Regions from separate parts of the Clostridium perfringens genome, predicted to be linked through region 2. Evidence: a T-box and tRNA genes for the amino acid it is inferred to sense, from the RefSeq annotation. Region 2 holds a T-box; the other holds one or more tRNA genes.

Region 1 (14,832 bases), 190 kb from region 2:
ACCATGTAATCTTTATCTCTCTTCATTACATAGTTAGCTTTTAATGCTTGAGTAATATGGTGTTGTAATTCCATGTTATTAGCATCTGCGTAGTTTTCTATTCCAAAAGCTTTTTCTGCCTCTGCAACCCCTTTATCAGTAAGCATTGCAGCATGTGCTTTTTCGTCTATTGTATAATCTTCTTCTTCTCTTAATTTCTTAACAAAGAAATCAGCTATCTTATAAAGATCTGTTGATTTACTTCCTGCACCTGAAATTATAAGAGGAGTTCTTGCCTCATCTATAAGAATTGAGTCAACCTCATCCACTATACAGTAATGTAATGGTCTTTGAACTCTTTCTTCTTTGTAAATAACCATGTTATCTCTTAAATAATCGAATCCAAACTCATTATTTGTTCCATAAGTTATATCTGCATTATATGCTTCTCTTCTTTGATCATTAGTTAATCCATGAACTATAACTCCAGTAGTTAATCCTAAGAATTCATATAATTGACCCATCCACTCTTTATCTCTTGTTGCAAGATAATCATTAACTGTAATTACATGAACACCTTTGCCAGCTATAGCATTTAAATAAACAGGTAAAGTAGCAACTAATGTTTTACCTTCACCAGTTTTCATTTCTGCTATTCTTCCTTGGTGTAAAACTGTACCCCCAATTAATTGCTCTCTATAGTGTTTCATTCCTAAAACTCTTGTTGATGCTTCTCTACAAACAGCAAAAGCTTCTGGAAGCATGTCATCTAAGCTTTCTCCTTTAGCATATCTATCCTTAAATTCAAATGTTTTTTGCTTTAATTCTTCATCAGATAGTTTTTCCATTTCAGGCCCAAGCGAATCTATTTTGTCTACAATAGGTGTTATTCTTTTAACTTCTCTATCGCTATAACTTCCAAATATTTTATCAAATAATCCCATTATAATATCCCTCAATTCTACTTTCTTATATGCTTAATATTCTAATAATTATCTCATTATAACACATATATACATTATTCTAAATTTTCAAAAAAAATTATTTAAAATAATTCTCATTAGATTATACCATTTATAGTAACCTATTTTCAATAAATGTAATAATTTAGATAAAACTTTTACATAAAAATAAAAAGATGTAGGTAAAAACCTACATCTTTTTTTATATTTATTCTATTATTCTTCGCCTAATCCTGGTTCAATTAAACCATAATTACCATCTTTTCTTTTATAAACTACATTTAGTTGATTTGTCTCTGGATCTTGGAATACAAAGAAGTCATGTCCTATAAGCTCCATTTGTAAAACGGCTTCTTCAGCTCCCATTGGCTTAACATCAAATCTTTTAGTTTTTACTATTTTTGCTTCTTTTTCTTCTTTCATATCCTCTATTGGATCTATATGAGCAAATCTTAATGAATCATATCTATTTTTCTTTGATAATCTAGTTTTTTGTTTTCTTATTTGTCTTTCGATTTTTTCTTCAACTAAGTCTATTGACTTATACATATCGTCTGTAGATTCTTCACCTCTTAATAATATTCCATTAAAAGGAATCATAACTTCTATGATTTGTTTATTTTTCTCTACGCTTAAAGTGGCCTTTGCTTCAACTCCTGGTTCAAAATACTTGCTTAACTTGGATATTTTCTTTTCTACACAATCCTTTAAAGCATTTGTTAACTCTATATTCTTAGCATGTACTGTTACTTTCATATCGTCAGCCCCTTTCAAAAAAACAAGTAACCTTAAACAATGTAAAGGTTTAAATATTATACTATAATTGTACTCTGTTAAAGGATTTTATACAAGTTTTAATTATTTTAATTAACTTAATTTTTTATAATATAGATCTTAATTGTCTAATTAAATCTTCTCTTTACTTAATTTATTTATAACAGATGTAACTTGACAAAAAATAAAAAAGGACCATGAAAATCATAGTCCCTTTTTATAGCTAGTTGACCTGGTCTTTGACCCCACACTCGCCTACTGGAGCTTTCGCTACCCGGAGTTAACCTCTCACTACTAACCCTCTCAGCCTTTATTGGCTGGTAGGTCTTACTTCTAAGCCGCACCATGCTCATTAAAACTTTGTTTAACTTACGTGGATCGTTTCGCCTGCGACTGGCATCGACTTTCAACCACAAACCTAGCTACATTACTATTATATATTACTTTTAGCAATAGTCAATAAAAAAATTTTAATATCTTTAATTTTTTTTAGTTCTCTTACACAGGCCTTTAATGTGGAACCTGTAGTCATTACATCATCTAAAAGTATAATACTTTTTCCTTCTAAATTCTTATATCTTTTAAGCTTAAAAGCATTTTTCACATTTTTTTCTCTTTCTTCCTTAGATAATGACTTTTGTTCTTTCACCTTATTTCTCTTTTTTAAAGTTTCTATGGATTTAATCCCTAGTCGCTTTCCTAATTCTTTTGATAAATATTCACATTGGTTAAATTCCTTCTTTTTAAGGGAATCCTTTGCTACGGGAACATATGTTATAAAATCAACATCTAAATTTGATTCTTTTATTTTTTCTTCTAGTAACATAACTAATATTTCACCAGCATGAAAATCTCCTTTATATTTAAGTCTTAATATTAAATCCTTAACTATAAAAGAATAATAAGAACAGATTAACATTTCACATTCTTCAATAATAAGAGTTTCATTTGCCTTTTGTATTTCCCCTTTGCATTTATCACAAATTATTTTTTCTCCATCTTTATTGCATACATAACACTTTTCTTCTGTTGGATAAATAGCTTCTAAAAAACATTTAAATAAATAATCTACCTTATCTCTGACTCTCTCCATAAAGTTTTATTAAAGCCTCTTGCTAACCTCCTAGCAGTTTCTATGTTATCTCCCTCTTCATTACTTAATAATATTACTTCTCTTCCAGTGCATTTATCTTTGCATAAAGCTCCACAGGCAAATATTATTTTTTTGTAATCAACAATATCTTTTTCAAAAGAATAAATCACCATATCGCACTCTGGAATAGAATCAAAATATTCATGTAATGAATCTGTTATAAAAATAATCCCTTCTTTTTTAAATCTACTTTCATTTACTATATTTAAAAAGGAATTCTTTTTATCTTCTTTTACTATTTTAACCTTATTTTCTAAATTTAAATCCTCAGTATAATATTCATAAATTTTATTTAAGTTAAATTTATTTGGAACATATACAACCAAGATTCTCTTTTCTCTTATAAACCATTCAATATAATCATATAAGGTATAAGGCATTGAAGTTTCTAAATTAACTCTAGTTGTTATTAGTCTTGGCTCTAAGAAATGTGTTTTTCTTTGATTATTTAATATTTCTATGTGCTTTATATTATTAAATACCTTATCTACTGAACATATTACTATTTTCTTAGATAGGCGTTTTAAGTACATTAAATCCTCATTGCATTCAATACTACTCTTATTTGAATATAAACTTACATCATCATATATTATTAAATCAAAATTCTTTTTTATATTAAAAATATTATTAAAATTTACAAAATCAAAATTCATAGAATTTAATTGCTCATTCTTACAAACTTTTCTACTCTTACCTACATACAAAACTTTTTCATTATTTATTAAACAATCACTAATTAAACTTTCAATAAAGTTCAACTTTTGATAAGGCTCACATATTAAATTTATAAACCTATCATTGCTTTTTACATACCATTTCTTTAATATATGACTATATCTATTCTCAACCCTTAAATTATTGCCATATAAGCTCACTTCTAAATCCCCCTAATTTAATCTTGTTCAAAAACCTCATTAGATATTACTTCTTTTATTCTCCAATTTAAAGAGGAATAACGTTCCATACTCCTTGTATTATCAACCATATATTTTAATGCTTTAGGTATTCCAACTACTACAACCATTTCTTTTGCCCTAGTTATTCCCGTATACAATAAATTTCTATTCATAAGTAATGGTGCACCCATATATGCAGGTATTATTACTACTGGAAATTCACTTCCTTGACTTTTATGTATTGTAATTGCATAAGCTAAATCTAACTCATCTAAATACATAAAATCATAAATAACTCTTCTTTCATCATCAAAGATTATAGATAGTTTTTTCCCTTCTAAATCTATATTTTCTATAAATCCCATATCTCCATTAAATACACCCAAGCCTTCATGCTCACCTTTTCCAGCTATTCTGGTCCATTTTAGAGAGTAGTTATTCTTTATCTGCATAACCTTATCTCCCTCTCTAAATACCATACTTCTAAATTCTTTTTCTTTTTTATATGGAGCCTTTGGGTTTAAGACATTTTGAATTCTTTCATTTAAATTGGTAACTCCTAATACACCCTTTTTCATAGGAACTAAAACCTGTATACTTTTTAATTTATCCCAATTTGAGTTAAACTTAGGCAACCTAGTATTTATTAAATCTATAATAGTATTTAATATTCCCTCTTGAATATCATTTCTTATGAAAAAGAAATCAGTACCTTTTTCATTTAATTTAGGCATCTCACCTTTATTTATTTTATGTGCATTTACTACAATCATACTCTCTTTTCCTTGTCTAAATATTTCCTTTAGACGTACAACCTTTGTAAATCCACTCTCTATAAAATCATTTAATACATTTCCAGCTCCTACTGATGGAAGCTGATCAACATCTCCTACTATTATAAGCCTAGTACCTACCTTAATAGATTTAAGTAAAGCATTCATTAAAGTTATATCAATCATTGATGCCTCATCTATTATAACCACATCAGCCTCTAAGGAATGTTCCTCTGCATTGGTTACAAAAACACTTTCTTCTTTTTCAAAGACTCCCATATCAAGCATTCTATGTATTGTGGTAGCCTCTTTTCCTGTAGACTCACTCATTCTTTTAGCCGCTCTTCCAGTAGGTGCTCCCAAAAGAACCTTTAATCCACAAGTTTCAAAAATTTCAATTATACACTTTATTATAGTGGTCTTTCCTGTTCCTGGTCCCCCTGTTATTATCTCTATTCCATTTTGAAAAGCACTTATTATAGCGTCTTTCTGTGATTCTGCAAAAGTTATATTATTTTTCTTTTCAAATTGAAGTATTAAGTGATCTACATCTACACTTATATCCTGGAAATTGCTTATAGCTAAAGTTAAAATCCTATTAGTTATTCCAAGCTCACAATAATAATTAGGTATTGTGAAAACACCTTCTTTATCATTAACTTTCTCTAACTTTATTTTTCTATCTAAAGCTGCATTTTTAATATTTTCTTCTATTATATCTCCACTTACAGTTAATACATTACTTGCTTCCTTTATAAGTTCATCCTTTGGCATAAAAGTATGCCCATTAGCACAAAATTCATTTATTACATATCTTATACCACTTTGAATTCTAAAAGGTGAATCAATTTCTATTCCTAAACTTCTAGCAATCTTATCAGAAGTCTTAAATCCTATTCCTGAAATTTCATCACAAAGTATATATGGATTATTTTTAACTGTATCAACTGAACTAGCCCCATATTTTTTATAAATCTTCAAACATTGATTTACACTTAATCCATGGGTTTGCAAAAATATAGTTATATTTTTTAATTCTCTTTGCTCTCTATAAGACTCAATTATGGTTTCTAACTTCTTTTTACCTATTCCTTCTATTTCTTTTAATCTCTCAATATTATTATCTAAAATATTAAGAGTATCTTCTCCAAATTTATTTACAATTTTTTTTGCCGTAACAGGTCCTATCCCCTGTATTATCCCAGAAGATAAATATTTTTCTATTCCATCCTTTGAAGTAGGTAATATCTCTTCACATTCTTCTACCTTAAATTGTTTTCCAAACTGGGAATGGTTAACCCAACTTCCTGTAATTTTTAAATTTTGACCTTCTTTTACATGTGGTAAAACTCCCACTGCTGTATGAATAATATTATTTTCTCTAAATTTTATAACTGTATACCCTGTATCTGAGCTTTTAAATACTATACTCTCAACTATTCCATTTAATGCTTCCATATTACCTCCTAAAAGGTTTCTCTTGAATTGTTATTACTATTAATTATATCACAATTATTAAATTTAAATCATAGTGCTTATTTTGTTGACTTACACAAATTAAAATTTTAAGATTATTATGAGGAAGGTGATTCGTATGTTAATAAAAAACTGTAATATAGTATATTTAGATAAGATTGAAAAAGGAAATATACTTATAGAAAACGGAAAGATAAAGGCTATAAATCCTAAAGAAGAATGTGATTGTGAAGTAATTGATGGAGAAGGCTTATTCCTATCTCCAGGATTTATAGATGTTCATATACACGGTGCTGGTGGTCACGATACTATGGATGGTACTTATGAAGCTATAAATGAAATATCAAAGGTTATAGTTAAACATGGTACTACTTCATTTTTACCAACAACAATGACTGTAGCTGCTGAAGACGTATGCAAATCAATGGAAGCTATTCATAAAGCAAAAACTGAAGGAACAGATGGAGCTAATGTTTTAGGTGCTCACTTAGAAGGACCATTTATAAGCCCAAGTGCAATAGGTGCTCAAAATCCTGATTTCTTAATCCCTCCAACAAAAGAAAACTTCTATAAATTAGTTGGAGAACATGAAGATGATGTTGTTTCAATAACTCTTGCTCCTGAAGTAGAAGGCGCTAAAGAACTTACTAAATTCTTAAGTGAAAAAGGTATAGTTGTTTCAATGGGACATACTAAAGCTACTTATAAAGAAGCTATGGAAGGAATAAAGTGTGGATGCTCTCATGCCACTCATTTATTCAATGCAATGACTCCATTTACTCATAGAGAACCTGGAGTTGTAGGTGCTGTTTTTGATAGTGAAATAACTACTGAAACAATCTCAGATGGTATTCACATAGCATATCCAAGTTTAAGAGTTGCCTATAAACAAAAAGGAACAGATAAGGTTTTATTAATAACTGATGCTATGATGGCTTGCTGTATGCCTGATGGAATGTATTCATTAGGAGGACAAGATGTTGAAGTTAAAAATGGAGCTGCAAGATTATTAAGTGGTTCTTTAGCAGGATCAATTTTAACTTTAGATGTGGCAGTTAAAAATATATTTAAAAACACTAATTATCCACTTAATGAAGTTATAAAAATGGCTACTTATAATGGAGCTAAACACTGTAAAGTTGATGATAAAAAAGGATTAATTAAAGAAGGCTATGATGCTGACTTAATTCTTTTTGATGATAATATAGATATAAAATATGTAATAGTTAATGGAAAATTAGTTCATAAAGCTTAATATAAAAAAAGTACTTTGATTTTTCAAAGTGCTTTTTTATTTTATCTTAATTTTAAAATTACTAGTTCATCTTAAAATAATAAATTTATAGAAAAATAAAAAGCTTAGGATATAAAATCCTAAGCTTTTCTATATATTAAAGATATTTCTTTATTTCTTCAACTTTGTTTAAGTTTTCCCATGGAAGATCTAAATCTGTTCTTCCAAAGTGTCCATAAGCAGCAGTTTGTCTATATATAGGTCTTCTTAAATCTAAATCTCTTATTATAGCTCCTGGTCTTAAATCAAACACTTTATTTATTATATTAACTATTTCTTCGTCTGATATTTTTCCAGTTCCAAAAGTATCTACTATAATTGATACTGGTTTAGCAACTCCTATAGCATAAGCAACTTGAACTTCTAATTTATCTGCGATTCCTGCAGCAACTAAGTTTTTAGCTACCCATCTAGCAGCGTATGCAGCTGATCTATCAACTTTAGTTGGGTCTTTTCCTGAGAAAGCACCACCGCCGTGTCTTCCATATCCACCGTAAGTATCAACTATGATCTTTCTTCCTGTTAATCCAGCATCTCCTTGAGGTCCACCGATAACGAATCTTCCTGTTGGATTTATATAATACTTAGTATTTTCATCTAATAACTCTGCTGGTATAACAGCTTTTATAACATGTTCCATTAAATCAGCTTGTATTTGTTCTTGAGATACTTCTGGACCATGTTGTGTTGAAATTACTATTGCATCTATTCTAACTGGTTTGTCATTTTCATATTCAACAGTAACTTGTGTTTTTCCGTCTGGTCTTAAGTAAGGTAAAGTTCCGTTCTTTCTTACTTCTGTTAATCTTCTTGATAATCTATGAGCCATAGCTATTGGTGCTGGCATAAATTCTTCAGTTTCATTAGTAGCAAAACCAAACATCATTCCTTGGTCTCCTGCTCCAACTGCATCTATGTCAATTTTTTCTCCAGCTCTTGATTCTAAAGCTTCATCAACACCCATAGCGATATCTGATGATTGCTCATCTATTGTAGTCATAACTGAACAAGTTTCACAGTCGAAACCGTATTTAGCTCTATCATATCCTATGTTCTTTATAGTTTCTCTAGCTATTTTAGGGATATCAACATAACAATTAGTTGTTATTTCTCCCATTACCATTACTAATCCTGTAGTAACAGCTGTTTCACAAGCAACTCTTGCGTTTGGATCTTTTGCAAATATAGCATCTAAAACTGCATCTGAAATTTGGTCGCATATTTTATCTGGATGCCCTTCAGTAACTGATTCTGATGTAAATAATCTTCTCATGGCTAAGGCTATCTTACTATCATAATAAGATAGCTAATTCACCCCTTTCATTTTTATTTATTCCAACCCTGTTTATTTAAACAAATAACTTAATTTATCTTCCCACGATTCAAAATAATATCTTTAAAGCTTAATTAACAAACTTTATTTTAATGCGCGCCTTTAAAATATTTTTGTTAATAAAAAAATCTCTTCTCAAACCTTTAAAGATTTAAGAAGAGATTTTAGTTATACACTAAATTTATCTTCTCTCATCTTGTAAAGAATTTCTTTACCGGAATTGGCACCGTAGTGATTTCTCACTGGTTGCCGGGTTTCATAGGGCCTTTTTCCCTCCACCTCTCTGGATAAGAGTATATAAATACTAATTATTCTATTTTATTAAGATATTATTTTAATAAAGAGACACTTAATTAATAGTGTCTCTTTCTGGTGGTGGAAGAAGGATTCGAACCTTCGAAGTCGTCCGACAACAGATTTACAGTCTGCCCCCTTTGGCCACTCGGGAATTCCACCACATATGGAGCTGATGATCGGACTTGAACCGATAACCTGCTGATTACAAGTCAGCTGCTCTGCCAATTGAGCCACACCAGCATATCAATATTTTGTTTTTTATAAATGGTGGTGGAAGAAGGATTCGAACCTTCGAAGTCGTCCGACAACAGATTTACAGTCTGCCCCCTTTGGCCACTCGGGAATTCCACCACTTGTGGAGCTGATGATCGGACTTGAACCGATAACCTGCTGATTACAAGTCAGCTGCTCTGCCAATTGAGCCACACCAGCGCATTTATTATGTTTTAATGGTGGTCGCAACAGGGATCGAACCTGTGACCCCCTGCTTGTAAGGCAGGTGCTCTCCCAGCTGAGCTATGCGACCTTATTGGTGGTGGAAGAAGGATTCGAACCTTCGAAGTCGTCCGACAACAGATTTACAGTCTGCCCCCTTTGGCCACTCGGGAATTCCACCACTTATGGAGCTGATGATCGGACTTGAACCGATAACCTGCTGATTACAAGTCAGCTGCTCTGCCAATTGAGCCACACCAGCACATTTATTATTTTTCTCTGTCGTTTTGGCTCATCGCCAATCGACAAGACTTAGTATATATTGTTATGCTTTTTATTTCAAACTCAATTTTAGGCTATTTTCAAACATTATGTTAATCTATTTTTAAATTTCTCTCAATTTCTTTATTTTACTTCTTTTTTTCATTTATATTTTCTCTTCAATCAACTCAATATTTATGTATGGACTTAATATATCTTTCATTTCTTTATATTCTTTCTCTTCTAATTTATCCTTAAGTATTTTAAATATATCAATAGCAGCATCTAACTCATCATTTCTCTTAATATGCTCTAATAAAACTCCGTAATCAGTTAAAGATAAATTCTTAGCAATAGACATTAATTTAAACTTATCTGCTTTATTTATCTTTTTAGGAATTGAATATTTATCTACTTTAAATACTTCTTTGCTTTCTTTTGATGATTTCTCCTCAGCTACCTTTTCTTTAGACTTTTCATTTTTTTTGATATTTATAGCATTTTCTTTAGACTTACCTTCTATTTCTATTTCTATTTCTTTTTCTTCTTTTAATTGAGATTTATCTAAATCATTACTTTGCTTATTGTTATTCTCACTTATATTTTCTTTCTCTCTATCTTCTTTTAACTCTTTTTTATTGTTTTCTATAGCCTTTTGTCCATTTTCCTCTTCATTAATATTTAAAATTTCATTCTTTTGATTTTTTACACTCTCTGCTTTTAATTTAGCTTCTTCATAATTTAAGTTAACAAAATACGTCATTGCTCCCATTATTAATGTAGTAAAAAATAGTACTAAAAAACTTAAAAGCCCTTTATTCATAAGTATATTCACCTCCATTTTAATAATTACCACCTAAAATCTTTTTTATACTTCCATTTAATATTTCTAACACTTCCTTCATATAATTAATGAGGAGGTGAAGCCTTGAATAAAATAAAAACTTACTACAAAAATTATTTGGCATATTACGAGATTTCAAATTTTTTAAAAAATCATATAGATGAAAAAACCATTATAGTATGTATAGGAACTGATAAATGTATAGGTGATTGCTTAGGTCCATTAGTTGGTACCCTACTAAGAGAAAAATTCTTTCCTTTAAAAGTATTTGGTACACTTGATTCTCCTATACATGCTCTTAATCTTGATAAAAAAATAACTGAAATATTAAAAACTTATCCTGGTTATAAAATACTAGCCATAGATGCTTGCCTAGGAGATTCTAACTCTATTGGTGAAATTCATGCTAGAAATGAACCTATTCACCCTGGAAAGGGCGTTGGTAAATCCTTAAGAAGTGTTGGAGATATGTCTATAATAGCTATAGTTGATTCCTCCGAAAATATAGACCTATTTACAAGTAGACCAATTAGGTTAAGCTTTATATTAGATATGTCTAAAGTTATTGTAGATTCTTTAATTCACTCCTATTATTTAAAAAACAAAAAAAATTAACTATATATCTCTTAATATTAAGAGATATATAGTTAATTTTACTCATCAATTAATTTCACTTCTAAATCATCCATGCCTAAATTTAATTTTTCAAATGTTTTCAATACTTTACCTGTTCCTTCAGCTACGCATTTTACAGCATCATCAGCAACTCTAACCTTAACGCCTGTCCTTTGTTCAATAAACTTATCTAAGCCATTTAATAAAGCGCCTCCACCAGTCATAAGAATTCCTTCTTCTATTATATCAGCTGCTAACTCAGGTGGTGTTTTTTCAAGAACAGAATGTACAGCTTCACCAATTATGCTAACATCATCTTTTAAAGCAATTCTAAGTTCTTCACTATCTACTGTTATTATTCCTGGTAAACCTGTAACTAGATTTCTTCCCTTTACTTCCATACTTTCTTTTCTATTGCCTTCAACAGCTGTGGCAACATTTATTTTTAATTCCTCTGCTGTTCTCTCACCAATCATAAGTTTATATTTACTTCTAACAAATTTAATTATAGCTTCATCAAATCTATCTCCAGCTACTTTTACAGACTCCCTTATAACAATTCCGCCTAAGGATATTATAGCTATATCTGCAGTTCCTCCACCTATATCTACAACCATATGTCCACTAGCCTTTGATATATCTAATCCTGCTCCTATTGCAGCAGCTAAGGGTTCTTCTATAAGATATACGTTTTTAGCTCCTGAATTCTTTGCAGCATCTATAACTGCTCTTTTCTCAATCCCAGTCGCTTGGCAAGGTATACATATCATTACTTTAGGGGCAGATATTCTTCTATTTCCAACACCCTTCTTGATAAAATACTTTAACATAGCTTCTGTCATCTCGTAATCTGATATAACACCATTTCTCATAGGTCTTAATGCTACTATATTACCTGGTGTTCTTCCTATCATCTGTCTTGCAGCTTCTCCTACTGCTAGAACTTTGTTCTTATTTTTGTCTATGGCTACTACTGAGGGCTCTTTTAAGACTATACCTTTATCTTTCATATAGACAAGAACAGTTGCTGTTCCAAGGTCTATACCCATATCTGTACCTTTTCTCCAAAACCACATGTTTACAACTCCCTAATATATAATAATAATTATTAATTTCTATAAAAATATACATAAATACTAACTTTTATTATATAAGGAATATTTTCATCATTCAACAACTTTATATTTTAACTTAGTTGCCTTTCCACCTCTAATATGTCTTTCAGCTTTATTTAAATCTAATATACTTTTTGCTTCTTCAGCTATATCAGGATTTATCTTAGGCAATCTTTCAGTCATATCTTTATGTATAGTACTCTTGCTTACACCAAAAACTTTAGCTGTTTTTCTTATAGTAGCCCTTGAATAAATAATGTACTGAGCCACTTCTAAAACTCTCTCCTCAATATAATCTTTCAAGAACCTTACCTCCTTAAAAATATTCTTAAATTTTTAATCAGCTGCTTTTTTTATAAGCAGCTGATTATGTATTAAATTATTCTTTTACAGGAATATCTTTTAAGTATTTTTGTGGATCTACTGGCTCCTTAGAATTTTCCATATGGAACATTAAATAATTTTCAGAAACTCTATCACTTGGACTATTTTGAATAGTTTTTCCAATCTTACCTATAGAATCTCCTTTTTTAACATTATCCCCTTCTTTAACTTTAATCTCTGGATCTAAGTTTCCATAAAAACCAACAATACCGTTTTGATGCTCTATTTTAACAAAGCAACCTTCTTTTGAGTTTCCTTTTCCAGCCTCTACAACTTTACCATCACCAATTGCTAAAACTTCAGTTCCCTCAGCAGCTTCTATATCTATTCCTTTATAAACAGATGCACTTTGACCTGATTCATTTAATCTAGGTTCTAAGTTATATAATCTTGTTATAACTCCACCCTTAATTGGTGATGTAAAGCTTTGACTTTGGCTTGAAGTTGCAACTGACTTATCAGCATTATTTGCTTCAGGTTTTACTTCTTCACCATTAGCTTCATTAGATGCAATCTCTTCTGAATCATTTGCTATATCTGTTTTTCCTTCAACTAGTTCAGCATCATCAAAAGTATTACCAGTTGTAGTGCTATTATCCTCTGTATTTTCTATAGTGTTTTCTGCTATATTTTCTTCTACTGTGTTATTTGTGCTTTTATTTGCTACCACTACTCCAACTGTTGCTACTAAACATAGGCAAACAAATAAAACTACATAAAATCCATCCTTTTTAATAAATCTCTTAAATTGGTCTTTTTTATTCATTTTCAACACCTCCGTTTCTAATTCTGTCCATTTATCCTAAATTAATACACCTATATAAATCTTTTTTATAAAAAAAGAACAAGCAAAATTTATTTGCTTGTTCTTCTTATTACTCTATTAAAATTTTATTACTTTCTTCAATTTTACTTCCTTTAAAATAATGTTCTAATATTTCATCATATTTACTGCCTTCCTTTGCCATTACATTAGCTCCCCATTGACTCATGCCAACACCATGTCCATATCCTAAACATTTTATTTTTATGTTGTCATCTAAAACTTCCAATGTAAAATTGGCAGAATTTAGTCCAAATATTTTTCTAAATTCCTTCCCCTTAATGGTAGCTTCCCCTATTTTTATGTCATTTACAGTTCCTCCTGTGTTCCTATTTAATATTTTAACTTCTTCAGTTATATTATTTCCTAAATCACTATTAGGAATAGATTTTTTAATTTTACTCTTAAAATCACTTATAGAAATACTGATTTCACTCTCATATTTAGGTGATATTTCTTCCCCTGGACTTTCAACTGACTTTAAGTAAGGTACATCTTCTGAAAATACAGCAACTGCATCCTCTGTATTTCCTGAACTTGTAGAAAAATATTGAGGATATTTTACTAACTGATCATTATATGATAGAACTTTCCCCTCTGTTTCTTTAACAACTTTTTTTAATTTTTTTAAATATTCATCCCCATCTTTACCCCAAGCTTTTTTCTTTTCATTAATATTTAAATATGCTTGACAATGAGTAGTATCACATATATTTCCTTCCTTTATATTGTTACATCCAGTAATTAATTTATTTATAACAAATGTCCTTGCTAAAATAGACTGAGCTTTCAATGCCTCTTCATGAAAAGTAGCTGGCATTTCACTTGAAACTACAGATAAGACATATTCCTCTAATGGTACTTTTTCCACTTTATTTTCTTTAGATATGTAAACTTCAACTTCCTTTAAGTTAACTACATCAACTAACTTTTTATTTTTAACTTTCTCTACTTTATTATTACTTTCAGCCATACTTGAACTAGATAAAAAACCAAAAAGTATTGGTATAAAAACTATACTCACTATAATTGTTACAATAAAAATTACTGATTCTAAAATTTTTCTATTTATCATAAATCCTCCTAAAACTTATTAATACAGTTTATGTATATGCTAAGTTTTCTAAAACTCGAACTTATAATAAAATTATTTAAAGTAAAAAAAGTCAACAGCACTGCTGTTGACTTATATTCTACTTATGTCAGCACCTAAGGCCCTGAACTTATTTTCTATTTCAACATAACCTCTATCTATATGATATATATCAGTAACTATTGTCTCTCCCTTTGTTACAAGTCCAGCTAAAATCAAAGCAGCTCCTGCCCTTAAATCAGTTGCCTTAACTTCACATCCAGTGAGGTTATCTACTCCTTCAATTAAAGCCGTTCTTCCTTCTACTTGTATGTTTGCACCC
Region 2 (14,832 bases):
TTTAATCTTTCTCTAAAGTGTTCTGTATAACTTCTATATCCTTTAGTATGAAGTGGCCCATGAGTTATGCTATCTCCAGTAAAAACAATATTTAGCCCCTTATCTCCTTCAATCATTATAATACCCTCTTTCTTATTTCCTTCTAACTTTAGTTTATATACCTTTTTACCTAAAAAATTAATATTTATTAAAAACTAAATTTTTATAAAATACTTAAATCTTTTGTAGGTTACTATTTAATTAATAATATCCCCCTATATGTTTATTAATTAAAGAATATTAATATGTTTAGAATTTAAGAGTTATAAAAGAAATACTTCTTTATTTAATTTTAATAAAAAAAAGACTTCAATAAAATTATGAAGTCTTCCAAAAAAATCTCTAAAAACAAAAAAGCATCGATTATAAATCGATGCTTGGTGCACCATCAGGGATTCGAACCCTGGACTCCCTGATTAAGAGTCAGGTGCTCTACCAACTGAGCTAATGGTGCATATTATATTTTTTAAAATGGAGCGGGTACCGGGAATCGAACCCGGGTATCCAGCTTGGAAGGCTGGTGTTCTACCATTGAACTACACCCGCATAAATGGAGCGGAAGACGGGACTCGAACCCGCAACTTTCACCTTGGCAAGGTGACACTCTACCATTGAGTCACTCCCGCATATTTTTATATTAATTTGGAGCGGGTACCGGGAATCGAACCCGGGTATCCAGCTTGGAAGGCTGGTGTTCTACCATTGAACTACACCCGCATAAGTGGTGCAGGTGAAGGGAGTCGAACCCCCACGCCGTAGGCGCTAGATCCTAAGTCTAGTGCGTCTGCCAATTCCGCCACACCTGCAAAACTATGTTTTTATTATAATATTTTTCAAATTCTATTTCAAGATTTTTTTGCAAATTATTTTCTAAAAACTTTAATTAACTTAATAACTTTTTTGAATTAAAATTTATAATATTGAGAACTTATTTCCACCTAAACCCTTATAATATCTTATATTCCAATTAGAATTTATTTTTATTTTATCCATTGACATACAAAAATAATAAACTTATAATCTAAAGTAAATATTATAAATTTATTAACACAATGAAGAGACGAGTAAACTTTGGTACATTTTCAGAGAGAAGGTACAGTAGCTGTAAGTACTTTTAAATGGAATTAGTTGAAGACTACCTCTGAGTGACTCTAATCCAGTCCGTCATAATCACGTTACGATTAATTTTAAGTGGTACTTTATTTTTAATTATTAAAGTACAAATTGGGTGGAACCACGGGAATATACACTCTCGTCCCTTTTCTATATTTAGAAGAGGGATGAGAGTTTTTATTTTATATGAATGAAAATTAAAAGAAATTTATTTTGAAAGGAGAAATTAATATGATAAAAATTACACTTAAAGATGGTTCAATAAAAGAAGTTGAAGCTGGACTATCAATTTTTGAAATAGCTCAAAGCATAAGCCAAGGACTAGCTAGAAATGCTTGTTGTGGTATATTAAACGGAAAAGTTGAGGACTTAAGATTTATAGTTAATGAAGATTCTTCATTAGAAATCTGTACTTTTGATTCTAAAGAAGGTCAACATGCTTTTAACCACACTGCTTCTCATGTATTAGCAGCTGCAGTTAAAAGATTATTCCCTCAAGATAAATTAGCTATAGGACCATCAATAGATAATGGTTTCTATTATGATTTTGATACTGAAAAACCATTCTCTGCTGACCAATTAAACAAATTAGAAGAAGAGATGAAAAAAATAATAAAAGAAAATCCTGAAATAAAAAGATTTGAACTTCCTAGAAACGAAGCTTTAGAACTTATGAAGGATGAACCTTACAAAGTTGAACTTATAAATGATCTTCCAGAAGGTGAAGTAATTTCATTCTACCAAATAGGTGATTTTGTTGACCTTTGTGCAGGACCTCACTTAATGGCTGTTAAACCAATAAAAGCAGTTAAATTATTAAGATCTACTGGTGCTTACTGGAAAGGTGACGAAAAGAACAAAATGCTTTCAAGAGTATATGGAACTGCTTTCCCTAAGAAATCAGAATTAGATGCTTATTTAGAAGCTTTAGAAGAAGCTAAGAAAAGAGACCATAATAAATTAGGTAGAGAGCTTGGAATCTTTACTACTGATGAAAATGTAGGTCAAGGTCTTCCATTATTAATGCCAAAGGGAGCTAGAATAATCCAAACTCTTCAAAGATGGATAGAAGATGAAGAGCAAAGAAGAGGATATGTTTTAACTAAAACTCCTTTAATGGCTAAAAGCGACCTTTACAAAATTTCAGGACACTGGGATCACTATAAAGATGGTATGTTCGTTTTAGGTGATGAGGAAAAAGATAGTGAAGTATTTGCTTTAAGACCAATGACTTGCCCATTCCAATACGCAATATATAACTCAACTCAACACAGTTATAGAGACTTACCAGTAAGATTTGCTGAAACTTCTACTCTATTTAGAAATGAATCTTCAGGAGAAATGCACGGTCTTATAAGAGTAAGACAATTCACTCTTGCTGATGGACACATAGTATGTACTCCAGAGCAATTAGAAGATGAATTCAAAAATACTGTTGACTTAGTTAAATACGTTATGGAAACTTTAGGAATAGCTGATGATATTACTTACAGATTCTCAAAATGGGATCCAAACAATACTGAGAAATACATCAATGATCCTGAAGCTTGGGAAAATACTCAAAATATAATGAGAGAAATATTAAACCACTTAAATATAGACTTTACTGAAGCTGATGATGAAGCTGCTTTCTATGGTCCAAAACTTGATATCCAATTCAAGAATGTTCATGGAAAAGAAGATACAATCATCACTATCCAAATAGACTTCGCTTTAGCTGAAAGATTTGGAATGTACTACATCGATAAAGATGGAGAAAAGAAACGTCCTTACATCATTCACAGAAGCTCAATTGGATGTTATGAAAGAACACTAGCAATGCTTATAGAAAAATATGCAGGTGCTCTTCCAACTTGGATAGCTCCAGTTCAAGCTAAAGTTCTTCCTTTATCAGATAAATATGCTGATTATGCAAATGAAGTTGTTGAAGAATTAAGAAGAAGAGGAGTTAGAGTTGAAGCTGACCACAGAGCTGAAAAAATCGGTTATAAAATAAGAGAAGCTAGATTAGAAAGAACTCCTTACATCTTAGTTGTTGGAGAAAAAGAAGCTGAAAACAAAGAAGTTTCTGTAAGAAGCAGAAAGAACGGTGAAGAAGGTGCTATGCCTTTAGCTGACTTCGTAAACAGAATAGTTCTTGAAATAGCTAACAGAGAAAACTAAGAAAATACAAAGTCTAATTAACTAAAAATATAAATATATTCTGAGGATTAATGTATTTCACTAAGAATTTATAGTAATCATTCCAAGAAATTTACTAAAGATTGAAAACTAGCTTCGCGTCGAACATTCAATCTTCTTAACGCAAATTTCTTTCCATGATTACTTAAATTCTAAAGTTCATACATATATCCTCTTCATACTATTTATATTTTTAATAAGCTTATATTAATAACATTTTAATTTATAATCAAAAAAGAACTTGGAAGTATTCCTATGAAATCCATAAGGAATACTCCAAGTTTTTTTATTTTAAAAGAAATATTAATTTAAAATATTAAGCAAACAAATCTATACTAAATAAGATTAATAATATTTTATAGTTATTATTAATTTTGATAAATTTAATCTATATTCATAATAAACTTACTTAATCATACTCTAAATAAATCATAAATTTTGTTTTAAAAACTAAAATTTGCTGTCGTCTATGCTTTCTAAGTATTCATCCACTACTCCTACTACACTTTCAACACATCCATTTTCAAATGGTGATTTTAAGTTAGCATATTTTAATAAGCCTAAGAATGTCTTAGTTCCACCTATGTTACATAGATTTAAATAATCTTCCCATGCTTTTTCATGATTTTCTCTATCTTTTTTCCAGAATTGAAGTGCACATATTTGAGCTAAAGTATAATCAATGTAATAGAATGGTGATAAGAATATATGGTTTTGTTGGAACCACCAACCACCTCTTTCTAGGAAATCACATTCATCGTAGTTTTTATGTGGAAGATATTTTTTCTCTATTCTTCTCCATGCATCTTTTCTTTCCTTTGGTGTACATTCTGGATTTTCATATACAAAGTGTTGGAATTCATCAACTGTTACTCCATAAGGAATAAATTTAATGGCATCTCCTAAGTGATAGAATTTATATTTATCTGTATCTTCTTTAAAGAATAAATACATCCAAGGCCAAGTAAAGAATTCCATACTCATTGAGTGTATTTCACAACTTTCCATAGTTGGCCATTGACACTCTTGCATTTCTATCCAAGAACTTCTAAAGTTTTGGAATGCATGGCCAGCCTCGTGAGTTAATACATCTACATCCCCAGCTGTTCCATTAAAGTTTGAGAATATAAATGGAGCTTTATAGTTAGGGAAATTAGTACAATATCCTCCAGCTGCCTTTCCTTTCTTAGCAACTAAGTCCATTAAATCATTCTCAACCATAAAGTCAAAGAATTCTTTGGTTTCCTTTGAAAGCTCTGAATACATTACCTTTGCATTTTCAACTATCCACTTTGAATCTCCCTTTGGAGTTGGATTCCCACTTAAGAATTCAAATTTTTCATCATAATATTTTAAAGTTTCAAGTCCTAATCTCTTAGCTTGTCTTTCATATAATTTACTATCTATAGGAACTATAAACTCTTCAACTTGTTTTCTGAAGTTTTCAACCATTTCCTTATTATAGTCATATCTTCTCATTCTTACATAGCCTAATTCCACAAAGTTATTAAAACCAAGCTTTTTAGCTATTTTTGTTCTTACCTTTACAAGTTTATCAAAGATATCATCTATTTCATCTTCATGCTTCACAAAGAAGTTATATTTAGCTTCTGATGCTCTTTTTCTAACTTCTCTATCCTCTGATGTTACAAAAGGAACTAATTGTGCTAAGGTTCTTTCCTCTCCATCAAATTCAATTTTAGCTGAAGCAATAAGTTTTTGATATTGACTACCTAATTTATTTTCAAGTTGCATATCCTCTATTACTTCTTTTGAAAAACTCTTTTGAGAATACTCTGCCTCTTTTATTATAGTTTCACCATAATAATCACCTATTTGATCCTTAAATGGTGAACTTAATAATGCTTTATAGAATTCATTATTAACTTCTTCAATAAGAGGAGAATTTTCATCCCAGAAATCACTTTCTTCATTATAGAATTCATCCTCAGTATTTATTGTGTGTCTAACTTCTGATAAGGCCATCATAGTTGATGTATTATTTCTTATCTTATTTATTTTTCCTATTACTTCTTTAGCCCCATTAAAGTCCTTTGCTTCTTCTAACTCTTTTATAAAAGATCTAATATCTTCTCTATCTTTTTCTATATTAGGTCTTTCATATTTAAAATCTTCAAATTTCATTGTTTACCCCACCTCACAATTATATTTTATATAATTCTGACATAAGTAAAATTTATTATCAATAAAGTAAAATTATCAAAAATATTATTTTACTATTATGATTTTTTTAAACTAATAATTTTCTCTTCACTTATTATTAAATCAACCTTCTCATCAAAGAATTCATGTGGAATTTCATCAAAAACTTGAAAATCATAACATAAAGCAACTCTCTTACTATTAGGGTATTTACTTAAAAATCTATCGTAAAATCCTCCCCCATATCCTAATCTATTTCCCTTTAAATCAAAGGCTAAACCAGGTATTATAATTAAATCAACTTCCTCACTTATATCTTCACATTCAATGCTTGGTTCTAATATTCCAAAGGCACCACTTTCATTTAATTGAAGTAAAGATTCTATTTTCAAAGCCTTCATTTGTCTTTCTTTTAAACTAACAGGAATAACTTTAGGAACTGCAACTTTTTTATCTGAAACTAATAATTCTTTTATTATCTCAACTGTATTTACTTCAGAGTCCATATTTACATATATAAATACAACCTTACTATTCTTATATATATCACTTTCCAAAAGAGTTTTTCTTATTTTTTCATCAGCCCTTAACTTAGTATCTCTATCTATATTTTCTCTTTTTAGCTTAATTTCTTTTCTTAACTCTCCCTTATCCATATGAAATTCCTCCTCATAGACTTTTAATAATTTTACCATATTCTGTATTGCAATACTATATAAATACACTTAATATTCTTTTCGTATAAATGCATCATAATAAAAAATAATGTGCTGTATCAAAATATAATAATAAAACTTACAAACATATTCCGAGAATTACTTCTTCATACTGTTTGTAAGTTTTATAAAAATCTATTTTGATACACGACCAAGTCTATTAAATTATTTTCTAGCTACTATTGTAAAAGTCTTTGGAATCCCTTTATCAAAAACATCACTTGATAAATTAGGCTCCTCTGTTAAACTTTCTATCTTAAGTCCAGTATTAGCAACGGCAGTTACTATTTCTCCTAAATTCCACTTACGTAAAAATACTTTTTCTACTTCTCCTTCTTCTAAGTATTTTGAGTAAGCAACTTCTTTTTCCTCTAATGAAGTATCAAAGTAATCTCCTGTAACCTTATGTTTTCTTACCTTTGCTGTAGAACCCCTTGAAGTTATTAGTTTAGTTGATACTGGATGAAAATCTCTTAATACAGCTTTCCCTCCATCCTTTAATAAACTATGTATAACATTCATAAAAGGAGATAAATCTGAGAAATAATGAAGTATTCCCATCTCTGCAAATACTATATCATAATCTCCACTCATAACTTCTTTAGGCATTTTTAAAACATCACTTAGAATGAAGTTAATCTTTACTCCGCAAGCCTCAGCTAAATCTAAAGCATATCTTCTATTTCCTTCTGAGAAATCCACTACAGTAACATCTGCCCCTAATAAAGCTAATGCAACAGCCTTATTTCCATTAGAGCCCATAAGATTAAATATCTTCTTTCCTTTAACATCTCCAAATTTATCTAACAAAACATTTAATTTTTTCTCAGGCATAGATTTAATTTTCTCTGCTGCTTCCTTAGCAGTTCCAAATCTCTTTACCCAAGCATTGTATGTCTCTTTATTCCAAGCCTCTTCATTTTCATTTATACATACTTTTTTATCTTCTAAAATATTATTTTCTTGAAATTTTTCCACTGTAAATACCTCATTAATTAATATTAGCTTATTCCTCAGAATTATGAGGTTTTAGCGAAAGTATTATACTTCAATAAAAATCATTTTTCAATATATTTTTCACTAAAAATAAGGAGTGTTTAAAATCACTTTATAGCATTTTAAATACTATTTTAATGATTTAAACACCCCTAACACATATAAATAAGGTTAAAATTTTAAGCTAATTTTATATTAAATTCTTTCAGCACCAATTGCTGCTTCTAAATCTCTTATTATTACATTTACTATATCTAACTTACCCTTAGCATAGTCTTTCTCTTCTAACCAGTTTAACCCTGTTTCAAGGCACTTTTTAGTTTCCTTATACTCTGCTAATAATTTTAATAAACTCTCATTATTCATATTCAAAATCCCCCTTTTTTTATTCAACAGTTACTGATTTAGCTAAGTTACGTGGTTTATCAACATCAAATCCTTTAGCTTTAGCTACATAGTATGAGAATAATTGTAATGGTACAACACTTAAAACTGGTGATAATAAGCTTAATGTTTCTGGTATTTCTATTAATCCTTCAAACATTTTTCTCTTACTTTCTTCCATGTCACCTTTAAAGCAAACACCTAAAACGTTAGCTCCTCTTGTAACAACTTCTTGAACATTACTTATCATTTTATCCATAAGCTCTCTTTGAGTTAATAATGATACTACTGGAATATCTTTTTCTATAAGAGCTATTGGTCCATGTTTAAGTTCTCCACCTGCATAAGCCTCTGAGTGAATGTAAGAGATCTCTTTAAGTTTTAATGATCCTTCCATTGCAACTCCATAATCCATACCTCTTCCTAAGAAGTATAAATCTTTTTCTGTAGATGCTTTAACTGCAAACTCTTTTATTAAATCTGTATTTTTAAGGATTTCTTCAACTTTTTCTGGTAATTCAAGCATTGCTTTTTTGATTTCCTCAATTTCTTCTACTGATTTGCTTCCTTTTAATTCAGCAAAGTGTAATGCTAATGTGTACATAGCAATTAATTGAGTTACATATGCTTTTGTTGATGCAACAGCTATCTCTGGACCAGCCCATGTATATAATACATCGTTAGCTTCTCTTGAAACTGAGCTTCCTACTACGTTAGTTACAGCTAACACTCTTGCACCTTTTGCTTGTCCATCTCTTAAAACTGCTAAAGTATCTGCAGTTTCTCCTGATTGGCTTAATACTATTATTAAAGTTTTATCTGTAATAACAGCATCTCTATATCTAAATTCTGAAGCTATATCCACTTCTACTGGTATTCTAACTAATTTTTCTATAGCGTATTTTCCAATAACTCCAGCATGGTAAGCTGTTCCACAAGCAACTATATATACTCTATCAACATTATCTAAATATTCTTTAGTTATTGATATATCATCTAAAGTTACTTCTTTTCCTTCCATTATTCTTGAAGTCATTGTATCTTTTATAGCTTTTGGTTGCTCGTTAATTTCTTTTAACATGAAATCTTCATATCCACCTTTTTCAGCAGCATCAACATTCCATGTTATATGATAAACTTCTTTTTCCACTGGATTTTTTTCTTCATCAAAAAGAGTAACTCCATCATTTGTTAATACTACAAACTCTTTATCTTCTAAAAGATAAACTTCTCTTGTATGATTTAAAACTGCTGGGATATCAGAAGCTATGAAATATTCTTTTTCTCCTAATCCAACTATTAATGGACTATCTTTTCTTACAGCTACTAATTTTTCTGGCTCATCATTACATATAACTCCAATAGCATATGAACCTTCCATGTGTTTAGTAGCTTCCATAACTGCATCTAATAAATCACCTTTATAGTAGAAATCTACTAAGTTTGGAATAACTTCTGTATCAGTTTCTGATTTGAATTCATATCCTTTTTCCATTAACCAGTTTCTTAATTCATTGTAGTTTTCAATGATTCCATTGTGAACTACAGCTATTGTTTCTTTATTATTTAAATGAGGATGTGAGTTAACATCTGATGGTTCTCCATGTGTAGCCCATCTAGTATGTCCTATTCCGATTCCACCCTCTATTGGATTTTCATTTAACATTCCTTCTAGGTTTGCTAATCTTCCTTTATGCTTTTCAGCCTTTATCTTATTATCTTCTAAAACTGCAACTCCTGCTGAATCATATCCTCTATACTCTAATTTTGATAATCCTTCAACTAATATATCTGTTGCCTTTTTCTGTCCTACGTATCCAACTATTCCGCACATATTATTTTCTTCCTTCCCTTTTGTAAAATTATATTCTAACTTTCAAAATAAGCTTTATATAACTTCTTACTGCATAGAAGGTTTGAAACACCCAATTGGCTTTGTCCTTAAAATCACTTTTAAGCTTTAACCAATCTTTTACGGTAGTGCTTTACCGTGGGGCATCCGCCGAAAATTCGATACTCCCCAACCTCGTCAACTTAAATTTATTAAGAATCTTAATAATCATTTTAATCTACTAAAGTTAAATTACTTATTAGTCTATCAATAAAACTTTAAGTTCTGGCGCTTTAATCTATTATTTTGAAAGTTAATATATTCTATGCATCATCTTTCTAAAAAGCCACAAACTTATTCTAACACTTTTTTAAAAAAATTCAAGCTTTTAAAGCTTATTTTAGTTCATTTTTAGTTATTTTCATTTATTTTTAAGAAATATTTTTAATTATCTGTCTATACCTCTATATTTCTTTCGTTTAATATATTAATGTATAGTTGTATAGACATCTATAGTATTTGATTTTAAAATTAACTTTTTAAACTCCATATTATAAAAGAAATTTTTATATTTATTTCTTTCATTTTCAACTTCAAAGTATAATTAATTTATAAATTCTTTCCATTATTTAAAATTTCTCAGTAAAAAAGCTTACTTATTTATAGTAATTAATTTTTATGCTTTAATTTCTTATAAAAAAATCTTGGAATAAGTAAATATCTATCTTTAACTGTTCCTTTTCCTAGGAAAAATCATATTATAAATACTATAAAAATAATTTAGGAGATTTTTTATGAGCTATACTACAGAAAAGCAACCTCAAGGAAAAGCCTTGGATATAAAAGGATTTTTAAGGGAAGCTTTAATCTCAGAAATAGTTGCCATCAATGGTTATAGTAAACATATAGATGAAATTGCTTTAGTAGAGATAAAAGAATTATTACATCACATAATGGAAGATGAAAAAAGACACTATGGTCAATTTTTAGAAGCTCTTAGAAGATATGATAAAGAAGAATTTGAAGTATATGTAGAATCAGTTGATCATGTAGAAATAAAAGACAAACCTTTAAAGAAAATATATCACGAAAATAAAAAATTAACTGCTTATAGTATTTTAAATAAAATTCGAGATGATATTAAAGGAGAATACGAGGCCATATTACTCTATGATGATTTAATAAATAAAATAGAAGATAAATGCCTTGTTAAAATGATAAGAGATATAACTAAGGATGAAAAGGAACATGTTGAAGAACTTACCCTTGCCTTAATGAGACTTGATTCAGATAAATATGGACCAATTGAAGAAAATTAATATAATTTTTAATAATAAAATAAATAAAAATATTTTAAATCATAAAAAGCTATAAATAACATGAATAGTTTTAAATAAAATTATCATGTATTTATAGCTTTTATAATTCTATGGTTTTATATAATATTTTTATAATTTAATATAATATATTAATTACATTTAGCTTCTATCATTCTTGCTAAGTTATGAGCCATTTCATCTATCTCAGCTTGATTTTCACCTTCAAGCATAACTCTTACTAATGGTTCTGTACCTGATGGTCTTATTAATACTCTTCCGCAACCATCTAAAGCAGCTTCCATTTTCTTGATTTCAGCTATTATTTCTTCATCTTCTTCATGAATATTTTTCATGTTATTAGGTACTTTTGCGTTAACTAAAACTTGTGGTAATACCTTCATTACATTTTTTAATTCAAATAAAGATTTTCCAGTTCTCTTAACTATGCTAGCTACTTGAAGTGCAGTAACAAGTCCATCTCCAGTTGAGTTATGATCTAAGAATATGATATGACCTGATTGTTCTCCACCTAAAGAATATCCTTTAGCTAACATTTCTTCTAATACATATCTATCTCCAACTTTTGTAACTGCAGTATTTATTTTTTCATTCTTACAAGCTATCATTAGTCCTAAGTTACTCATTACAGTTACAACTAGAGTATCATCTTTTAATCTACCTAATTCTTTTAAGTATTTAGCACATATTGTTAAGATGAAATCTCCATCAACTAAGTTTCCTTGCTCATCAACAGCTAAGCATCTATCTGCATCTCCATCAAAAGCAAATCCCATATGACATTTTTTCTTAACAACATACTCCATTAATTCTTCTGGATGAGTTGATCCACAATTTTCATTTATATTAGTTCCATCTGGATTATCATTTATTACAAATATTTCTGCTCCTAATTCTCTGAAGGCTCTAACAGCAGCTTCGTGAGATGCACCATTTGCACAATCTAAAGCTACTCTTAATCCTTCTAAAGATATTCCTATTGTATCTTTAGCAAAGCTTATATAATCTTCTAAAGCAGCTTTTTCTATTATTTCTCTTCCTAAATTAGCTCCTGTTGGTGAAGGTACATTTTCAAAACCACTTTCTATAACTCTTTGTATTTCATCTTCTAAATCATCTGATAATTTATATCCCTTATCATCAAAGAATTTTATTCCATTATATTCAACTGGATTGTGTGAAGCTGATATCATAACTCCAGCGTCTGCTCCATATACTCTTGTTAAGTGAGCTACCGCTGGTGTTGGAACTACTCCTAAGCATACTGCTTCTGCTCCAACTGATAATATACCTGCAACTAAAGCAGCCTCTAGCATATCTCCTGATATTCTAGTATCTTTTGCTACTAATATCTTAGGTTTATGAGTTCCCTCTGTTAAAACATAAGCTCCAGCTCTACCTAAGTTATATGCTAATTCTGCTGTTAATTCAGTATTTGCTATTCCTCTAACTCCATCTGTTCCAAATAATCTTGACAATTTATGTCACCCCTCTAATAAATTTATATTATACTTATATTTAATTAAAATACCTATAATTTTGCTACTTAATTAATACTTTTTACACTTTCAAAGAATACTGTATGTAATGCTATTTGTCAAATATTAGTTATTAAAAATTAAAATTTTCTTTATATTTTATAGTCATTTTTTATGTTACCACATGAATAAAATATATTTATTACTAAAATATTATTTTTAGCTTGTTTTAGTTAACATTATTTTCACTAATTATTGCATAGATTTATTTATATTAATATAATATCTCATCAATATTAGCATATACTTGAAACTATAAAGGTAATAAATTTATGTCTATTTAAAGAGCTATAAATTTTATATTTCTATATATCCTACATAAATATTGGTGAAAACATTTTAATTATGGACATAAGTCTCATTACGCCTTAAAATATTAATTGAGTGATATAAAAGAAAGGGGATAATTTACATGACAACTAATGAATCTAATTACATAGATGAAAATAAAAATCCTATAGAAACTGAAGATTTTGCTAAAGCTTTAGCTGCTGAAGAAGAAAATTCTTGTAAGAGAAAAAAAGAAGTAATTGAGAAAATAAGAAGCTTAGCAAAAAGTGCTCAAAATTGGAAAGAAGCTAATAAAGAATTCAACGCTCTTCTTGAAGAGTTTAACAATATTTATTACTATGACCAAGAAACTGAGAATACCCTAAAAAGTGAATTAAGAGAAGCTAAAAATGAATTCTATACTGCTAGAAAAGAATTCTTTGAAAAAGCAAATGAAGGTTTCAAAGAAAATGCTGAAAAGAAAGAAGATGTTATAAAAAGACTTGAAGCTTTAGTATATACAAGTGATATAAAAGCTTGCGATATGTTAGCTAAATCTTTATCTGAAGAATTCTATGCTATAGGCTTTGCAGGTAAAGAATTAAACACTGAATTATATGATAGATTTAAAAAGGCTAGAAATGCAGCTCAAGAAACTAGAAAAGCTGCTATGGAAGGCTTAAGAGAAGAATTCGGAAATAAAGCTGATAGAAAAAGAGAAATTATCTCAGAACTTAAAGCTTTAGTTAATAATGAAAACTGGAAAGAAGCTACTGAAAAGTTCAATGCTCTTTGCGATGAATTCAAAGGTATAGGTTTCTCTGGAAAAGAAGGAAATGAAGAAATTTCTCTAGGATATAAAGAAGCTAAGGATGCTTTCTTTGCTAAGAGACAAGAATTTTTTGATGCCCTAAAAGCTGAGAACAAAGTTAATATAGAAAAAAGAAAAGCTCTTATAGAAGAATTAAAGAAACTATATGAAAATGATAGTTGGAAAGAAGCTTCTGCTAAGGTTAAAGAAATAAGTGATGAATTCTTTAAAATAGGATTCTGCGGAAAAGAAGAAAATGAAAAACTTATAAACGAGTTTAAAGAAATAAGAGATGGTTTCTACGCTGCTAGACAAGAATATTTTGATAAGATAAATGCTGCTAGAGCTAATAAACAAAAAGATTTCTTAAACTCTTTACTTAAAAATAAAGATGAGTTTGTTAAAAAGCTAAAAAAATATATTAGCCAAGATGAAGAAAGACTTTCTGACTTTACTAACAGATTATTTAATGTTAGACCTGGAAACAATTCTTTAGAAACTATTGAAAAATACCAAGAAATAGTTGAAGATATCAAAGGTAGAATTGAAAGCAATAAAGCTAAAGTTAAAGAAGTTCAAAATGAAATGCATGAAATAAGAAATGAACTAAACAATTTAAAATAAAAATATAGGTTATTATATAGAAAAATATATTTTTTATATTATTCTATATTTTATTAACTTATAAATATTTAAAATACCCCTTAAGTAGATTTAAGAAAACCACCTTTTAAAATCTACTTAAGGGGTATATTTTTTACTAAACTATATAATTTAAACTTTTATAATCATATAATTCAAACTTTCGTATTAAATTATATAGTTTCTAAGTATCTTACTTATTTATATAGCATTATAAATAAAATTACTTTTCCATAAAATAATCATATATCTTCTTTAGGTAATATTATAGTAAACTTACTTCCTTCACCTAGTTTACTCTCTAACTTAACTTCTCCTCCATGAGAAGATACTATGGATTTAACTATGGTTAGTCCTATTCCTGTTCCTCCAGTAGCTCTAGTTCTAGATTTATCTGCCCTATAGAATCTTTCAAAGACATATTTTAAATCCTCTTCTGAAATACCTATACCTTGATCTTCTATTGATATTATAACCTTATTATCTTTTAATTTTTCTTCTATAAAAATAGTACTTCCCTCATTTGAATACCTAATAGCATTTGAAAGAATATTTACTAAAGCCTGTGTTATTTTATCCTTATCACAATATAAATTAATATTCTTTTTTTCATATTCTATCTTTATATTTTTGCTTTTTGCTAAATTAGAAAATTGAAATATTACAAAGCAAATTATATCACTTATATTCACATTATCCTTTTTAAGCTTAATAGAAGACTCATCATACTTATTTAACTTTTGCATATCACTTACTAAGGACGATAATCTTTCTGCCTCTTCCTTAACACTTAGTAACCTTTCCTCTGTAG

What was found. The T-box of region 2 lies ahead of thrS (threonine--tRNA ligase). A T-box ahead of a tRNA ligase gene usually reads a tRNA of that ligase, here a tRNA-Thr.
Region 1: it has a tRNA-Thr gene. The T-box ahead of thrS (threonine--tRNA ligase) is inferred to sense a tRNA for this amino acid. The anticodon was not compared.

Annotation. Positions count from the first base shown of each region.
Region 1 covers NZ_CP065681.1:860,701-875,532, reverse strand. Annotated here, with positions in the region: gene secA (preprotein translocase subunit SecA) at 1-923, opposite strand, end outside; gene hpf (ribosome hibernation-promoting factor, HPF/YfiA family) at 1,158-1,697, opposite strand; gene I6G60_RS04470 (ComF family protein) at 2,149-2,808, opposite strand; gene I6G60_RS04465 (hypothetical protein) at 2,784-3,746, opposite strand; gene recD2 (SF1B family DNA helicase RecD2) at 3,764-5,998, opposite strand; gene nagA (N-acetylglucosamine-6-phosphate deacetylase) at 6,135-7,271, shown strand; gene metK (methionine adenosyltransferase) at 7,408-8,583, opposite strand; SAM riboswitch class I at 8,832-8,937, opposite strand; tRNA gene I6G60_RS04445 (tRNA-Tyr) at 9,014-9,099, opposite strand; tRNA gene I6G60_RS04440 (tRNA-Thr) at 9,105-9,180, opposite strand; tRNA gene I6G60_RS04435 (tRNA-Tyr) at 9,206-9,291, opposite strand; tRNA gene I6G60_RS04430 (tRNA-Thr) at 9,297-9,372, opposite strand; tRNA gene I6G60_RS04425 (tRNA-Val) at 9,391-9,466, opposite strand; tRNA gene I6G60_RS04420 (tRNA-Tyr) at 9,471-9,556, opposite strand; tRNA gene I6G60_RS04415 (tRNA-Thr) at 9,562-9,637, opposite strand; gene I6G60_RS04410 (hypothetical protein) at 9,803-10,477, opposite strand; gene yyaC (spore protease YyaC) at 10,565-11,095, shown strand; gene mreB (rod shape-determining protein) at 11,134-12,171, opposite strand; gene spoIIID (sporulation transcriptional regulator SpoIIID) at 12,262-12,513, opposite strand; gene I6G60_RS04390 (M23 family metallopeptidase) at 12,590-13,360, opposite strand; gene spoIID (stage II sporulation protein D) at 13,470-14,492, opposite strand; gene murA (UDP-N-acetylglucosamine 1-carboxyvinyltransferase) at 14,604-14,832, opposite strand, start outside.
Region 2 covers NZ_CP065681.1:671,525-686,356, reverse strand. Annotated here, with positions in the region: gene I6G60_RS03500 (SGNH/GDSL hydrolase family protein) at 1-116, opposite strand, end outside; tRNA gene I6G60_RS03495 (tRNA-Lys) at 418-493, opposite strand; tRNA gene I6G60_RS03490 (tRNA-Gly) at 512-585, opposite strand; tRNA gene I6G60_RS03485 (tRNA-Gly) at 591-665, opposite strand; tRNA gene I6G60_RS03480 (tRNA-Gly) at 683-756, opposite strand; tRNA gene I6G60_RS03475 (tRNA-Leu) at 762-845, opposite strand; T-box leader at 1,083-1,302, shown strand; gene thrS (threonine--tRNA ligase) at 1,384-3,315, shown strand; gene I6G60_RS03465 (M3 family oligoendopeptidase) at 3,784-5,478, opposite strand; gene I6G60_RS03460 (5-formyltetrahydrofolate cyclo-ligase) at 5,574-6,152, opposite strand; gene I6G60_RS03455 (class I SAM-dependent methyltransferase) at 6,378-7,190, opposite strand; gene I6G60_RS03450 (hypothetical protein) at 7,404-7,574, opposite strand; gene glmS (glutamine--fructose-6-phosphate transaminase (isomerizing)) at 7,594-9,426, opposite strand; gene I6G60_RS03440 (ferritin family protein) at 10,218-10,742, shown strand; gene glmM (phosphoglucosamine mutase) at 10,892-12,238, opposite strand; gene I6G60_RS03430 (DUF349 domain-containing protein) at 12,711-14,003, shown strand; gene I6G60_RS03425 (sensor histidine kinase) at 14,264-14,832, opposite strand, start outside.